DNA from 4 places in the Rhodococcus sp. 24CO genome. Region 1 is predicted to be linked to each of the others. Evidence: riboswitches for the same ligand, from Rfam matches in the RefSeq annotation. Region 1 holds a riboswitch; each other region holds the start of a gene.

Region 1 (4,197 bases):
ACGTCGTACGCCACAGCGCCGCAACACAATGCACCATCACCATCGACGAGAAGAGCGTCGAAATTTTCGACGACGGGATCTCCGGCGAGAATACGACGATCGGCAACGGGTTGACCGGACTGCGTGAACGCGCCGCAGCGGTGGGAGCCCGCGTGATCATCAACGCCGCCGCGCACCAGGGCTTTTCACTAAAGGTCCACGAACAGGAGAACACGTGAGCATCCGGCTACTACTTGCCGACGACCAGGCATTGGTTCGCGGCGCCCTGGCCGCACTCCTCGATCTCGAAACCGATCTGACCGTGGTCGCAGAAGTCGGCCGAGGCGACGAGGTTGTTGCGGCAGCGATGGAACACCGCCCCGATGTTGCACTGCTGGACGTGGAGATGCCGGGACTGGACGGGATTGCAGCCACGTCGGCGTTGCTGGAAGCGCTCCCACAAACACGGGTGCTGATCGTGACGACCTTCGGGCGGCCGGGATTTCTTCGCAAGGCGATGCACGCGGGAGCCACCGGTTTTGTCGTCAAGGACACCCCGGCGCGGCAACTCGCCGACGCGGTACGACGCGTCCATGCGGGGTTGCGCGTCGTAGATCCGACGCTGGCGGCAGACAGCCTCGTCAGCGGCGAATCTCCACTGACCGATCGTGAAACGGAAGTACTGCGCGCCGCGAAGGCCGGCGCGCCCGTTGCAGCTATCGCCGCCGAGCTATTCCTGTCAGCTGGCACCGTTCGCAATCACCTGTCGTCCGCGATGGGGAAGACCGGAGGTGCGACGCGTGGAGAATCTGCTCGAATCGCCGAAGCCAACGGTTGGTTATAAGAAGAGCAGGGTCCCCACATAGAGTCCCGTATCCGGCAATTCCGTCGCAATTATTGTTAATCACTCTCCCGCCTGCAGTTCTAACCCAAATATTCACGTATCCTGTTACCTGGTTCCGCGACAATGCGTTGCGGAACCGAATAGCGGAGTACCGACCCACCTTTGGTTACCTACCAGTTATCAGATGGTTGAGCGGACAACACAGGGGGAAGGCTCATGGCGCAAAGATTCAGCCAACGATTGAATGCGCTGTTCGAGTCCGCCCCTAATCACGTCACCAACGCCATGGTTGTGCGCAGCATGACCGAAGACGGTTGTCGCATCTCTACTCCCTACTTGTCGCAACTCCGCACGGGCGTCCGCACCAACCCTTCACCCGAAGTTGTCTCCGCCCTCGCCCGATTCTTCGAAGTGACTCCGGACTATTTTTTCAACCCCGACCAAGAAGTGCCCTTTCTCGCAAGCGGCGATTCCGACCACATTCTGCTCGCACAGCTTCACAACGATCGCCTACGCAATCTCACGTCTCGGGTAGTCGACCTGTCCCCAGCCTCACAGGCCCTTCTTGTCGAAATGGCCGAAAATCTCCGATCGTCCGAGAATCTTCCCCGGGTACCTCCCGACTCCAACTCGTACTCGTGGCGCGCCTAGACCCGTCGACACAAGTCATACGGGCACTGCTTTTCCTGCTCCCACGCACATAGCCCTATGCTGGGCAACGCAGCTGGTTCGCCCGGCGCGGTCATGAGGAGCCCCGAAGACCGTTCCTGGCGTCGAAGCTCCGTCAGCTCAGGCAGACGGAGTGAGAGGGAACCCGGTGAAAATCCGGGACTGTCCCGCAGCGGTAAGCAGGAACGACCGCCGTCTACATGCACTGGGCTTTTGCCTGGGAAGCGATGGCCAGTAGGTTCGATCACCACGATCGAGCGCCCGCGAGTCCGAAGACCTGCCGACTGTGTCGGGCACGCCGTGCCCGACGGTCCACCGCCTCGTGGAATGGGCGCGTAGATCTCGAGACGTGGTCGCATGTTTGATTGCGGCCTCATGAGGTGTACCCGTCTGCCGGCAGTGGCCATCAGTGCATTGGCAATCTGGAGAAACTCCGTGACAACAACATTCACCGCGACCGTGCTGGGCTCTCCGCGTATCGGTCCTCATCGCGAACTCAAACGGGCAATCGAAAGCTACTGGGCGGGGCGCATCGACGCCGACGCCTTGGCGCGAGTAGCCCGTGACCTGCGTCGGCAGGGCTTGGCCGACCTCCGTGACCAGGGAATCGACTCCATCCCGGTCAACACCTTTTCCTTCTATGACCAGATGCTCGACACGGCAGTGCTTCTCGGCGCGCTGCCCGAGAGGGTCGCATCCGTCGCCGATCCGTTGGACCGCTATTTTGCGGCCGCACGCGGCACCGACACCATCGCCCCACTCGAGATGACCAAGTGGTTCGATACCAATTACCACTATCTCGTCCCCGAGATTTCACCGTCCACGACGTTCTCGCTCGACGCCTCGAAAGTGCTCGGCGAACTGGCGGAAGCGCTCGCAGACGGCATACCCGCTCGCCCGGTTGTCATCGGCCCCGTCACGTTCCTTCTCCTCTCGAAGGCTGTCGGAACCGAAGAACCGCTTCTGACCCGGATCGATGAACTGGTTCCGCTGTACGCGGACCTTCTCGGCAAGCTCGCCGACGCCGGGGCCGCGTGGGTGCAGATTGACGAACCGGCGCTCGTCGGCGACCGCACCGACGAAGAGATCGAAGCCGCCCGGTCGCTCTACGAACAGCTTTCGTCGCTGTCGAATCGACCGGCAATCCTGCTGGCGTCGTACTTCGGCTCGTTGGGCGATGCGCTTCCCGCCCTCGCGTCCACCGCAGTCGAAGGTTTTGCGATCGACCTTGTCGCAGGACGTGATTCGATTGGGTCCGTCCCAGACCTCGCCCGCAAGCTCGTTGTCGCCGGAGTTGTCGACGGCCGAAATATCTGGCGAACGGACCTGGATTCGGCGCTGTCCACGCTGGGCGCTCTGCTCGGCAGCGTCGATACCCTTGCCGTCTCCACGTCATGCTCGCTCCTGCACGTTCCGTACTCACTCTCCCAGGAACCGGATCTGGACAAAGCCCTGCGCTCCTGGCTTGCATTCGGCGCCGAAAAGGTGCGGGAAGTGACCACGCTTGCCACCGCGCTTACTCTGGGGCGCGAATCCGTCGAGGACGAATTCGGCCTCGCCCGCGCCGCCGCGTCGACTCGCAAGGACGACAAGCGACTCAACGACGCCGGCGTGCGTGGACGTCTTGAAGCCGTGCTGAATTCGGCGACCAACCGCGCCCCGGCGGCGGAGCGTCGCAAGGCTCAAGCCGAATTGCTGCCGCTTCCTCCACTTCCGACCACCACTATCGGTTCGTACCCGCAGACATCCAAGATCCGGGTGGCGCGTGCGGCATTGCGCAACGGCGAGATCGACGAGCCTGAATACATCTCGCGCATGCGCGGCGAGATCGCGGATGTGGTTGCACTCCAGGAGAAATTGGACCTGGACGTGCTCGTGCACGGCGAACCCGAGCGCAATGACATGGTGCAGTACTTCGCCGAACAACTCGACGGCTTCTTCGCGACCGCGAACGGTTGGGTTCAGTCGTACGGCACGCGCTGTGTCCGTCCGCCGATCCTCTACGGCGACGTCTCCCGTCCGAAACCGATGACCGTCGACTGGATCACCTACGCGCAGTCCTTGACCGACAAGCCGGTCAAGGGGATGCTCACGGGACCGGTCACGATTCTGGCGTGGTCGTTCGTGCGTGACGATCAACCTCTCGCCGACTCCGCCAATCAGGTTGCGTTGGCGATTCGGGACGAGACCGTCGACCTGCAGGCTGCGGGCATCGGCATCATCCAGGTGGACGAGCCCGCACTTCGTGAATTGCTCCCGCTGCGTGCCGCTGATCAGCCGGCCTACCTGGACTGGTCGGTCGGGTCGTTCCGGCTGGCAACGTCGGGGGTCGCGGATTCCACGGCGATCCATACGCATCTCTGCTACTCGGAGTTCGGGGCCGTGATCGGCGCGATCGCGGGACTCGATGCCGATGTCACCTCGATCGAAGCGGCCCGTTCGCACATGGAGGTTCTGGGTGACCTCAGCGCCGTGGGCTTCGATCTGGGTGTCGGCCCCGGTGTGTACGACATTCACTCTCCGCGGGTCCCGAGCGTCGACGAGATTGCCGGTTCGCTGCGCGAAGCACTCGAGGCCGTCCCGGTGGAACGGCTGTGGGTCAACCCTGACTGCGGCTTGAAGACACGAGGTCTGGTCGAGGTTGAAGCGTCGCTGCGCAACCTCGTCGAGGCGGCAAAGGTGGTACGGGCGGAACTTTAGGGGGC
Region 2 (4,197 bases), on a different contig from region 1:
TCGATCAACGCCTGCGGCGCGTCACGTCCGGTGATCACCACATGCTGATTTCCCGGTCGATCGCGCAGGGTCTGCACAACCTCCTCGACGTCGACCCATCCCCATTTGAGCGGATAGGTGAACTCGTCGAGGACGTAGAAGCGGTGCGTTTCGTTTGCCAGGCGACGGGCGATCTCCTGCCATCCCTCCGCTGCTGCAGCCGCGTGGTCTTCCTCGCTGCCGGCCTTACGGGTCCAGGACCAGCCCTCACCCATCTTGTGCCACTGCACCGGCCCACCGACGCCACTCTCGTCGTGCAGGTTTCCGAGTGCGCGGAACGCGGCTTCCTCGCCGACCTTCCACTTTGCGCTCTTCACGAACTGGAAGACGCCGATGTCGAATCCCTGGTTCCAGGCACGCAGCGCCATCCCGAAGGCTGCGGTGGACTTACCCTTTCCCGGTCCGGTATGGACAGCAAGCACCGGTGCGTTACGACGCTGACGTGTGGTCAAGCCGTCGTCGGGGACTGTGTCGGGAACGCCTTTAGGCATGGTGATCTCCTGAAATGAAAACGTTAGGCGGCGGCGCGGACGACACCCGCGACCTGCTGAGCTGACAATTCGGCAAGGCGGACGCATCCACCTCGTAGTTCTCGGGCCAATTCGGCGGCCAATCCCAAACGGACAAGCCCGGTTTCGCAGTCCACGACGATCGAAGCAACCGATGCATCGGCGAGCAGGTGCGCGGCAACACGAGCGCGGTGCAGCGCGTCCTTGCCGCCGGTGGCTCGCCCGTCTGTGAGCGCAACCATGAGCGCGCGGCGCTGCGGATCCCTGAGCCGCTCACGCAGAATCACCTCACGGGCACGCAAGAAACCTTCTGCGAGTGGTGATTTGCCACCTGTTCGCATGGACTGCAATCGGCGAACAGCGATGTCCACGGACGACGTCGGCGGCAGAACCAGCTCAGCTTCGCGGCCCCGGACGGTGATGACGGCTACCTTGTCGCGGCGCTGGTAAGCGTCGCGCAACAGTGAGACAACGGCGCCCGTCACAGCGGAAAGCCGGTCACGTGCCGCCATCGACCCCGACGCGTCCACCACGAACACGATCAGATTGCCTTCGCGCCCTTCGCGAATCGCGCCGCGCAGATCGGCCGGCGCCAACCGTAGACGGCCCACCGTGCGGCCCCGCGCAATCTGCGATTCCGCTGCGGCAAACACCGTGCTCGTCAGGTGCAGGCCGTGCCCACGGTCGGTGGTGGACCGCACGACGCGTCCGCGCGTCGACGTGGATCGTGAACGCCGACCGGGCGCACCCTCACCGACACCGGGAACTTCGAGAAGTTTCGCCTTGAATTGACTACTCGGTGGGGCAGACGGTCGATCGGTAGAGCGAACTCCCCCGCCCGGACCGTCCGGATCGTCATGAGGCCCGTCATCATCAGGTCCCCCGTCATCAGGGCCCCCGTCATCGGGTTCCCCACCCTCGGGTTCCCCGCCGTCGGATTCCCCACCTTCTGGATTCTGGGGCGGTTCAGGCTCGCCGGCCCGAGCATCCTCGTCTGCACGATCCATCGCGTCGTCGAGTTGCTGCTGATCGAGGCCCGGCTCGTCGAAGGGATCGCGTCGGCGGCGATGCGGCAGTGTCAGTTCCGCCGCGACTCGTACGTCTTCCTCGGTGACTTCACTGCCACCGCGCCACGCAGCGTGAGCGGTGGCGGTACGGGCGAGAACAAGATCGGCGCGCATTCCGTCGACGTCGAAGGACGCGCACAGCGACGCGATGCGCCGAAGTTCGCGGTTGCTCAGCTCGACGTCATCGAGTCGGCTACGCGCAGAGAGGATTTCGGCGGCGAGTTCCTGATCGGCCGATGCGTAGCTGTGGGCAAACGCCTGTGGATCGCGTTCGTAGTCGAGGCGTCGTCGAACTACCTCCATGCGCACATCCACGTCCCGAGACGCCGACACGTCCACTGCAAGGCCAAAACGATCCAGCAGCTGTGGACGCAATTCTCCCTCTTCGGGATTCATCGTTCCGACGAGGACGAACTTCGCGGCGTGCGAGTGCGAAATTCCGTCCCGCTCCACATGCACTCGGCCCATCGCCGCCGCGTCGAGCAGTACGTCCACCAGGTGATCGTGCAGCAGGTTCACCTCGTCGACGTACAGAACACCCTGATGCGCCGCGGCCAGTAGTCCTGGCTGGAAGGCGCGCTCACCGTCGCGCAATACCTTCTCGAGGTCGATCGAGCCGATCACGCGGTCTTCCGTTGCCCCGACGGGCAGTTCGACCAACCTGGCCGGACGCGTCACACCGCCGTCGTCGACAGCCGGTAGCAAAGCCGTCAAAGCGCGCACAACGGTGGATTTAGCCGTGCCCTTTTCGCCGCGAACCAGCACACCACCGATTCCGGGGTGTACGGCACACAGGATCAGCGCCAAACGAAGTTGGTCCTGGCCCACTACCGCGCTGAACGGGAAACCCGCCACCGCCGCCTGATCGCCTTCTATACGCACGTCGACATCCCTCCACCTCTCGGTTTCCTCGCCGAGAACTTGGCTTCATCCGAATGTCGCGGCAATCTGGCTGGGATCTCGTGAGATCTTTACAGTGGCGGGACCGCACCTGAATCGAACAGGACTTCCCCGCGAGCATTCGGTATCGAAAAAACCCTAGTCGGCCCACAATTCCGTGAGCCGACTGGGTCGGGTGTATGACTGCGTTTCAGCTGGCGAGCTCAAACGGCTCGCCGCCACCGCGGCGCATCGGGGTGTGCGGAATACCGTCCTCGATAAATTCTTCGCCGTCAGCTTTGAAGCCGTGCTTGCTGTACATGTCGACCAGATAGGTCTGAGCGTTGATGCGGCACGGCGCTTCGCCCACTTCGGCCAGCGCAGCTTGCAGCAATCGCGTCGTATGGCCCTGTCCGCGTGCTTCACGTGACGTGCAGAGCCGACCGATACGGAAGCTCTTCGTGCCGTCGTCATGCTCTTCGAGGAGCCGGAGAGTGCACACCACTTCGCCATCCTGCTCCAGCCAGAAATGGCGGGTTTCCGTCAGCAGGTCCCGCCCGTCCAATTCGGGGTACGGGCAGGCCTGCTCGACGACAAATACTTCTACCCGAAGCTTCAACAACTCGTAGAAAGTCTTGTTGTCGAGGTCGAGTGCCCATGAACGCTTCAATGCTGCTGTTGCCGTCATGGTTGCGACTATCACACAGTTGCAGCGGTCTCCGCGACCGGAAGAGATTCGGTTGACGTCGCGGAATCGAGCTCGAGGACCTTCGAGGACCAATCCCAGACCTGGTTGAAAAGTCCTTCGTTGTCGGTGAGCTTGACGCCGATGGACGGAACCATCTCACGCAGCTTGCCCTTCCAACCCTGGAATTCGGTCGGGAAGCAGCGCTCTAGCACGTCGAGCATCGCGGGAACAGCCGTCGACGCGCCGGGGGACGCACCGAGCAGACCGGCGATGCTTCCGTCTTCGGCAGCCACCACGGCGGTACCGAATTCGAGGACGCCACCCTTGCCCTTGGCCCGGCGAATCACCTGAACGCGCTGGCCTGCGGTGATGAGCTCCCAGTCCTTGGTCTCGGCCTTGGGCGCAAATTCACGCAGGTCCCAGATACGTCCGGTTTCGCTCTTGGTGAGCTCACTGACCAGGTACTTGACCAGGCCGAGTTCGCTGACGCCGACGCCGAGCATCGAGAGGATGTTATTGGGCTTGACCGAACCGGGCAGGTCCGTGACCCGGCCCTGCTTGAGGAACTTGGGTGACCAGCCGGCGTACGGTCCGAACAGCAGGCCGGGCTTGTTGCCGATGACACGAGTGTCGAGGTGCGGAACCGACATGGGCGGTGCGCCGACGGCCGCTTTGCCGTAGACCTTGGCGCTGTGCTGGTCGATCAGCTCAGGGTTGGTGCATCGCAGGAACGCGCCGCTGACGGGGAAGCCGCCGAAGCCCTTGGCTTCCTTGATGCCCGACTTCTGCAGCAGGTGAAGAGCGCCACCACCGGCTCCGACGAAGACGAATCGTGAACGCACGACGCGCTTTTCACCGGTGCGGCGGTTGGTGACCTTGACGGTCCACGTCTTGTCCGAGTTCTGGGTGAGGTTGGTGACCTCGTGACCGAAGTACATGTTGCCGCCGGTCTTGCCGATGTAGCCGACGAGCTGCTTGGTGAGCGCTCCGAAGTCGACGTCGGTGCCGTCCTGGC
Region 3 (4,197 bases), on a different contig from region 1:
ATGTTCGCGTCACAGAAGATCGGCGCACCCGCACGCAGGGCAGCTCGGGCGACGGTGACGACGTTCGGTGTGAACGCGATGTCGTCGACCAGGTCGACCTGACCGCTGGCATGGATCATCCGCACAACAGCTTGCGAGACATCCGCCGGGAAACGGCTCAGGTCGGCTTCGGCCCGAATTGTGGCAAAGGACTGGCGATAAATTTCTGCGCCGTCACGGATGTACTCGATCATGGGGCACAGGATAGAGGTATCACTGATCGGTCTGATTCACCCGGTAACCGTCAGTCGTCGCAATCACGTCGGCTACTTTCGCGCGGGGGCGCCCGCAGGAACGGTCACAGCCCGCCCAGTGCTGCCGGCCTTCGATCGGTAGTGAATCCTGCTCGACGGCTTCGATGGCGTCCGCTCGGACATCGGCGAGCGACTTCTCGCATCCGGGGCTTCCGGTGCAGGCTGTGACGTCGAGCCACGGCGAATTCTCGTCGAAGATCAAGCCCATCGGCGCGAGAACTCGCACCACCTGCTCGGCTGCACCTTCGTCCAGATCGAAGATCATGATCGAGCGCCACGGCGTCACGACCACGGGTTTTTCGATGGCGGCGAGGAATTCGGCGAGCCGTGCGTCGAGGAGTCCGAAGCGGAGCCCGCCGCCCAATGCGACGGTTCCGTCGCGTTGTTCGAGCCACCCGATGGCCGGCCCGGCGTCTGGGGCAAGGTCGACGGCACCAGCAAATTCGGCCGAAAGTCCCAGGCGGTCGATGGTTCGAGCGATTCCGTCGGGCACTTCGGCCAGTCGCCAGTGCTTGTCACGAAGATTCAGGAACGCGTGCGCGGTGTCGAGGAGCAACGGCACAGCGTCGTCGACATGGACGAGGTGGTTGGTGCGATGCCCCGCGAGCACGAGGGAGTGCTCGGATTCGCTGTGGGCGTGCAGTCCGAAATCGCCGTGCAGACCACTGATGTCGCCGCGGCCGTCGTCGAGTGTGAAGAGTGTTCGTCCTGGTAACTGCGCCAACGCCGGGTCCGACTGCACCGCCGCGTCAAGATGGCGAACCAGCTCACGCACATCGGCGACACCCCCGATTCGGCCGGAGAGCGGCGACGCCAGAATGTTGCGAACCCGCTCGTGCGTCGCTGAGGGAAGCAAACCGGCGGACGCGATCCGTTCGGCAAATACGTGGGGGTCTTTGACAGCGCGGAGTTGAATATTTCCGCGTGAGGTGAGTTCCATCTGCCCGTTGCCCACGTCGCGGGCGGCCTCGGCAAGCGTCTGCAACTGGTGTGGAGCCAGCGCGCCGCCGGGTAGGCGCACGCGCGCCAACGGGCCGGCTGCGGCCTGGTGAACTTGCAGTGCTCCAGGGCACGCATCTGGCTGCGAACGGTCTGTGGACATGGGTCAAGGGTACGACCGTGCAGAGCGCGGACCCGCGACCGGTAGCATCACGGGCAACCAGTGACAGCAGGTGAGGAAACCGGTGAGATTCCGGTGCGGTCGCGCCACTGTGAGTGTGTGCAAGCGGAACTGTTTCCGTTTGTACACACGAGTCAGACCCTCAACTGCTGTCCATGAAAGATCTTTTTCACGGGGCGCGAAACCCCAGGAAGGTTTCACCTGTGATTCTTCTGCTCTCGACGTCCGACACCGATCTGCTGAGCGCTCGCGCAAGCCAGGACAACGGCGACGGCGTTTCGTATCGGTGGGCAAACCCGTCCAGGCTGCTGGTTTCCGAGGATCTACCTGGCTTGCTCGACGGCGCCGATCTTGTGATCGTGCGCATCCTCGGCAGCCGTCGGAGCTGGGAAGACGGCCTGAACATGGTCCTGGCCAGCGGCCTGCCCGTCGTGGTGCTCGGCGGCGAACACGCACCTGATGCCGACCTCATGGAGTGCTCGACTGTCTCCCCGGGCGTTGCGGCTGAAGCGCACAACTACCTGGCGGAAGGCGGCGCAGACAACCTCGCTCAGCTGCACCACTTCCTGTCCGACACGGTGCTGCTCACCGGTCACGGCTTCGAGGCCCCGGCGCGGCTGCCGTCGTGGGGAATTGCTGATTTTGCCCCAGACATCACCGCCAACAGTGGTCCCGTCATCGCGGTTCTCTATTACCGCGCCCAGCACCTCGCCGGGAATACCCGCTACGTCCAGGCGCTCTGCGATGCGATTGCCGATGCCGGCGGCACTGCGCTCCCGATCTACTGCGCCTCGTTGCGCAGCGCCGAAGCTGAATTGCTGACCACACTCCGCCGCGCCGACGCCATGGTCGTGACGGTTCTCGCAGCCGGCGGAACGAAGCCGGCCACCGCGTCCGCGGGCGGCGACGACGAAGCCTGGGACGTGGCAGCACTCGCCGCACTGGACGTACCGATCTTGCAGGGGCTGTGCCTGACCAGCAGTCGCGCTACCTGGGATGCCAACGACGACGGACTGTCGCCGCTCGATGTCGCAACCCAGGTTGCGGTCCCCGAATTCGACGGACGCATCATCACGGTGCCGTTCTCGTTCAAGGAAATCGATTCCGACGGTCTCTCCACGTACATGCCTGATCCGGAGCGTGCAGCCCGCGTGGCCGGAATCGCGGTGCGCCACGGCAAGTTGCGTCATATTCCGACGCCGGAGCGTCGTGTTGCATTGATGCTGTCGGCATACCCAACGAAGCACGCTCGCATCGGCAATGCCGTTGGACTCGACACACCAGCCAGCGCGATCGACCTGCTGACCGAAATGCGCAGCACCGGTTACGACCTCGGACCCGTCGACGGTCCCGACTCTGTTCCCGGCTTGGCCGCCAAGGATGGCGACGCTCTGATTCATGCGTTGATCGCGGCCGGCGGGCAGGATCCCGATTGGCTCACGGCCGAGCAGCTCGAGGGCAACCCGATCCGCATTTCGGCAGCGCAGTACCGCGAGTGGTTCGCCACCCTGCCTGAAGATCTGCGTAGCGGCGTCGAAGAGCACTGGGGTGAAGCGCCCGGCGAGCTGTACGTCGACCGGTCGCAGGACCCGGACGGCGAAATCGTCATCGCCGCACTGCGATTCAACAACATCGTGCTCATGGTTCAGCCGCCTCGGGGCTTTGGTGAGAAGCCCGTCGCGATCTACCACGATCCCGATCTGCCGCCGAGTCACCACTACCTTGCCGCGTACCGTTGGATCGCTGCGACCCCGGACAACGGCGGATTTGGTGCCGACGCGGTTGTTCACCTGGGCAAGCACGGCAACCTCGAATGGCTGCCGGGCAAGACGCTCGGCATGTCCAGCAGCTGCGGTACCGACGCCGCGCTCGGTGACCTGCCCCTGATCTACCCGTTCCTCGTGAACGACCCGGGGGAGGGAACCCAGGCAAAGCGCCGGGCGCACGCGACGCTGGTCGATCACCTGATCCCGCCGATGGCCCGCGCCGAAAGCTACGGCGACATTTCCCGGCTCGAACAACTACTCGACGAGCACTCCAACATCTCCGCGCTCGATCCGTCCAAGCTGCCGGCCATCCGCCAGCAGATCTGGACCCTGATGCGTGCAGCCAAGATGGACCACGACCTCGGACTTGCCGAACGTCCGGAAGAAGACGTGTTCGACGACATGCTCCTGCACGTCGACGGCTGGCTGTGCGAGATCAAGGACGTCCAGATCCGCGACGGTTTGCACATCCTCGGCCGCGCACCCGAGGGTGACGCCGAAATCGAACTGGTACTCGCGATGCTGCGGGCGCGACAGATGTGGGGCGGCGAGCAGAGCGTTCCCGGTCTTCGTGAGGCACTCGGCCTGAGCGAGGACGGCGACGAATCACGTAACCGCGTCGACGACATCGAAGAAAAGGCGCACGCGCTCATCCGCGCCATGTCCGACGCCGAGTGGAATCCCGCTGCGGCGCAGGGACTCAGCGACGATCCGACCGTCATCAAGATTCTGCAGTTCGCAGCCACCGAGGTAGTACCGCGTCTGCGTCAAACCTCCGGCGAGATCAAGCAGGTGCTGCACGCACTCGACGGCGGCTTCATCGCGGCCGGCCCGAGTGGATCGCCGCTGCGCGGATTGATCAACGTGCTCCCCACTGGCCGCAATTTCTACTCGGTCGATCCCAAGGCGGTTCCGTCGCGTCTGGCGTGGGAGACCGGCCAGGCCATGGCGGAGTCTCTTGCCGCCCGCTACCTCGCCGATCACGGGGAGTACCCACGTTCGGTGGGTCTGTCCGTGT
Region 4 (4,197 bases), on a different contig from region 1:
GATCTGGGCTTGGGTGATCTGTACTCGGAGCGCGCACTCGCCGCCGGTATGACGACGCACAAGGCGGACCTCACGTTCGGTTCGTTGCCGTACCGGATCATGCACGAGTTCCAGATCCCGGTGTACGACGCAATCCGTGAGCGCGACAAGGACTTCTACGATCGCCTCGAGAAGGCCGGCTTCGAGCACGACTGGGGCGACGACGGTTCGGGCCTGTTCATGAAGTACCTACGACGCGGCTCGGGCTATTACATCGACGTCGGCGCTGCCGAACTGGTTGCCAACGGAGACATCAAGCTCGCCCACGGGAACATTCGAGAGCTGACCGAGAACAGCGTGATTCTCGAAGACGGTACGGAACTGCCGGCCGACGTGGTGGTCTACGCAACGGGCTACGGCTCGATGAACGGTTGGGTGGCCGATCTGATCGGTCAGGACACCGCCGACAAGGTCGGCAAGGTCTGGGGACTGGGGTCGAACACCACCAAGGATCCGGGACCGTGGGAAGGCGAGCAGCGCAATATGTGGAAGCCGACGCAGCAGGAAGCGCTCTGGTTCCACGGCGGCAATCTGCATCAGTCCCGCCACTACTCGCTGTACCTGGCTCTGCAGTTGAAGGCGCGCTACGAGGGCATTCCGACGCCGGTGTACGGGCTGCAGGAAGTGCATCATCTGAGCTGAAAAAGAACTGCTGTGCGCCTTTATCAACCGCGCGCGGTTAATAAAGGCGCACGGCAGTTTCAGCGAAGGGCGTACTTTTTTGCTACTTCGGCGTTCTTGGTCGCGCGCTCGGTGAGGAAGGCAAATGCCAATCCGAGTACGAGCCACAAGGTTGCCTGTGTAGCGAGGGACGAGAGGCGGAACTCCCACAGCAGAGTTGCCGGGAAGTCGTCGCCCACCTCGTTGATCGTGGGTAGCGAAACGTAGCCGATTGCCACGATGACCAGGAACGCAGCAACCGGAGCGGCGACGCGCACGCTGAGGAACTCGTGGGCGGATACAGCTTTTGCTGCCGCGGCGGCCGCGGTGACGGCCAGCAGTCCGAGGATCACGGTCGCGAGCCACAGCCAGGTTCGCTGGTTGATCGTGTCGGGATCGCCGACGGCTGGCGGATTGGCCGGGTACTTGAAGAACGGCACCGCCTCGATGGCGAGCCAGCCTCCCAATGCGATGGCCATCGCCAAGAACGGTCCCGACATGGTGGTGATCCGTCGCGCGTAGTTGGCGACTACGGCGAAGATGGCACCGAGGGCCAAGCCCGCGAGCGACGTTGCGAGGAAGAGTCCAGCGCGTTGACCATCACGACTGACGAGTGGGGCTTCTTCGTCGCCGTGCGTGTGTCCGGCGGTTTCGCCGGCGGCACTGTTGGCTTCTTCGATCGCGATGGCAGCGTTGACGTGCGGCTCACCCAGCACAAATGCAACTCCGCCGGCAAGGATGCCTGCGATCAAACCAGCCAACAAGCCACGAATCAGAAGTTTCGTGAAATTGTCGACTAGTGGCACGGGAGGCCCATCAAGTGGCGTCCGTCGTGCATCAGCTCATGCATGTACATGCCTGTGCGTGAGATTGCGCCCTGGTCGAATCCGACCAGGTAGAGAGCCAGCATCGCGAACAGCACAATAGCTGCGGCGAGGAAGGCAAGACGAGTCGAATCGATCGACGAGTCGGGAGAGTAGGCGAGTGCCATCGAAGCCTCCTGGGATTTTCGCGTCCCCTAGGTCAAATGCGATGGCCGGAGTGTCTGGCTGTCGAGGTGGGTTCACCTCGAATTACAGTGGCGCGACCGCTCCGGGCTTTCACCGGATTCCTGTCGACCATCGCGTGTACAGAGCGCACTTTAGCAGTGAATACACGAAAATCGTGAAGGGTTTTGCTCGCTAGGCGAGCAAAACCCTGCACGATCACGGATCAACTCTTGGCGGGGACGTCCAGAACTACCTCGAACTCGAGCAGCGACGCACCCGACGCGACGGGCTTGGCGCGCTCACCCGAATGCGCTGCGCGGGCCGGGCCGTCACGCCAGTCGGCGAACGCCTCCTCGGTTTCCCACTGCGTGACCACGAAGTAGCGGTTCTCGCCAGCTGTGGGGCGCAGGAGCTGGAAACCGAGGAATCCGGGAGAGTTCTCCACGGCATGTGCGCGTGCTGCGAAGCGCTTTTCCAGTTCGGGGCCGGCGCCCTCGGGGATTTCAATTGCATTGATCTTCACGACTGCCATGTAAGCGACATTACCGCGCGGCTTCACCGCGTACGGTGACATTCGTGTTGCATGACGAAGGTGGTACCGGCCAGCCGATTCTGTTGTTGCACGGCCTCATGGGTAGTGCCCGAACGTGGCGTCGGCATGTGCCCTGGATTCGCGAGTTCGGCCACGTCTACACGTTCGACGCGGCCGGTCACGGACGGCCGGCGCCCGCAGAATTGACGACCGAGGCATTTGTCGAAGACCTTGCGTCGGCGGTGGCAGTGATCGACACGCCGATGATCGTGATCGGGCACTCGATGGGTGCCCTGCACGCGTGGTGTTTTGCCGCCGCACACCCGGACCGAGTGCGTGCGTTGGTTCTCGAGGACATGGCACCGGATTTCCGCGGGCGCACTGCGGAGAACTGGGCTCAGATGGTGTCGTCGTGGCCGCAACCGTTTGCTACGGATAATGCGGTGAAGGAGTTCTTCGGTCCGGTTGCGGGACAATACTTTCTGGATTCGTTCGACCGCCGCGACGACGGGTGGTACCTGCACGGTGACGTGTCGACCTTTCGCGATATCTCGGAAGAATGGGGCACGCGGCATTTCTGGGATCAGTGGAGTGCAATCGAGGTACCCACCCTTCTCGTCGAGGGTGAGTTCACGATTACCCCGCACGGCCAGATGCGCGAGATGGCAGAGCGTCCGGGGACTCGGTATGTGCGCATTGCCGACGCGGGTCACCTTGTCCACGACGATCAACCAGAGCGGTACCGCGACGAAGTGACAGCGTTCCTGGTTGATCAGAGCTGACTTCGGATCGACGCTCCCGCTTCTTCGAGTTCGACGGCCCGCCTCGCCAGGAGCCCGGCTGCGAACTTGGCTTTGTCTCCGCTGTGTCGCGGTACGACGTGCAGATGTGAGTGAAAGACGGTCTGACCGGCGGCACGTCCGTCGTTGACCAGGATGTTGACGCCGTCCGCGGCGATGTCGCACCGCCGCAGCGCGCCGGCGATGATTGTGCCTACCCGGAACATCTCTGCGCCCTCGTGGTTTTCGAGTCCGTCGAGGTTGGTGGCGTGGCGTTTCGGCACAACAAGGGTGTGTCCGCGGCTGACCGGGCGGGCGTCGAGAAATGCGAGCACGGTTTCGGTTTCGAAAACACGAATTGCGGGCTCGTCTGCCGAGATGATGTTGCAGAAGACGCAGGTGTGGCTCATGACTACAGAATGTATCCCGTCGGTGGATCAGAGCAGACGTAGCTCCCGTGCGCGTGTGAGTGCTTCGCGTCGATTGTGGACTTCAAGTTTTCTGTAGAGCGTGCGCACCTGAGTCTTGACCGTGTTGACGGAGATGAAGAGTGCGTTTGCCATCTCCGTCAAACTGGCGTGGGACGCGATCAGATCAAGAACTTGTCTTTCTCTGTCCGTCAAAGTGACCAGGTTCAGCTCGTGTGGAAATGTTTCTCCTGGAGCAAGTTTCAGGAATCGGGCAAGAGCGCTCGATCCGGTACGTGCCAAGGATTCGAGGTGATCGACGTCGCGTCGAGATATGGTCGAGAACGATCGGAGATTGCCGGTTTGGTCGGCGATGCTGCAGGCATTCGACCAGGCTTCGGCGGCGCGGCGCGGCTCGTCACCTCGCAAATGCGCGACGGCTTGAATGAGGAGGGCCTCCATCTGTGGGCGTGGGTACGACTCTCGCGCCCAATCGAATTGGTGGCACAGCGCGATTGCCGATTCATTCTGACCGGCCCGCTGATATAGGCGCGCGACGGAAACCAGTGTCCAGGGATTGGCGGCCGGCTCGGCGATGTCCGACGACAGCGCCATTGCCAAGTTGCCGTCGCCGAGCGCGAGAGCCAGATCGATTTTGGTGGAGCGCAACAACGGTAGCGCAAAAGAATCAGGTTTCAGCTTTGCGGGGTTGTCGAAAATTCCCTTGCGCAGCAACGTGATAGCCGTCGATTCTTCCCCGCAGGTGAGTGCGTACTGGCAGTGCGTGTAGA

The links. Region 1 has a riboswitch for cobalamin ahead of metE (5-methyltetrahydropteroyltriglutamate--homocysteine S-methyltransferase). Riboswitches for the same ligand answer to the same signal wherever they lie in the genome.
Region 2: another riboswitch for cobalamin. It lies ahead of V2B23_RS00185 (magnesium chelatase subunit D family protein); the one in region 1 lies ahead of metE (5-methyltetrahydropteroyltriglutamate--homocysteine S-methyltransferase).
Region 3: another riboswitch for cobalamin. It lies ahead of cobN (cobaltochelatase subunit CobN); the one in region 1 lies ahead of metE (5-methyltetrahydropteroyltriglutamate--homocysteine S-methyltransferase).
Region 4: another riboswitch for cobalamin. It lies ahead of V2B23_RS14980 (CbtB domain-containing protein); the one in region 1 lies ahead of metE (5-methyltetrahydropteroyltriglutamate--homocysteine S-methyltransferase).

Annotation. Positions count from the first base shown of each region.
Region 1 is NZ_JAZFNF010000015.1:22,918-27,114, forward strand. It holds gene V2B23_RS27935 (sensor histidine kinase) at 1-218, shown strand, start outside; gene V2B23_RS27940 (response regulator) at 215-823, shown strand; gene V2B23_RS27945 (helix-turn-helix domain-containing protein) at 1,040-1,474, shown strand; cobalamin riboswitch at 1,584-1,791, shown strand; gene metE (5-methyltetrahydropteroyltriglutamate--homocysteine S-methyltransferase) at 1,928-4,192, shown strand.
Region 2 is NZ_JAZFNF010000001.1:34,743-38,939, reverse strand. It holds gene cobO (cob(I)yrinic acid a,c-diamide adenosyltransferase) at 1-530, opposite strand, end outside; gene V2B23_RS00185 (magnesium chelatase subunit D family protein) at 554-2,470, opposite strand; adenosylcobalamin (AdoCbl) riboswitch at 2,507-2,653, opposite strand; gene V2B23_RS00180 (GNAT family N-acetyltransferase) at 2,706-3,182, opposite strand; gene mqo (malate dehydrogenase (quinone)) at 3,194-4,197, opposite strand, start outside.
Region 3 is NZ_JAZFNF010000001.1:782,587-786,783, reverse strand. It holds gene V2B23_RS03545 (precorrin-8X methylmutase) at 1-233, opposite strand, end outside; gene cobG (precorrin-3B synthase) at 253-1,395, opposite strand; adenosylcobalamin (AdoCbl) riboswitch at 1,443-1,613, shown strand; gene cobN (cobaltochelatase subunit CobN) at 1,617-4,197, shown strand, end outside.
Region 4 is NZ_JAZFNF010000005.1:442,000-446,196, reverse strand. It holds gene V2B23_RS14990 (NAD(P)-binding domain-containing protein) at 1-681, shown strand, start outside; gene V2B23_RS14985 (CbtA family protein) at 741-1,505, opposite strand; gene V2B23_RS14980 (CbtB domain-containing protein) at 1,496-1,690, opposite strand; cobalamin riboswitch at 1,717-1,837, opposite strand; gene mhuD (mycobilin-forming heme oxygenase MhuD) at 1,912-2,220, opposite strand; gene V2B23_RS14970 (alpha/beta fold hydrolase) at 2,265-3,002, shown strand; gene V2B23_RS14965 (HIT family protein) at 2,993-3,409, opposite strand; gene V2B23_RS14960 (LuxR C-terminal-related transcriptional regulator) at 3,437-4,197, opposite strand, start outside.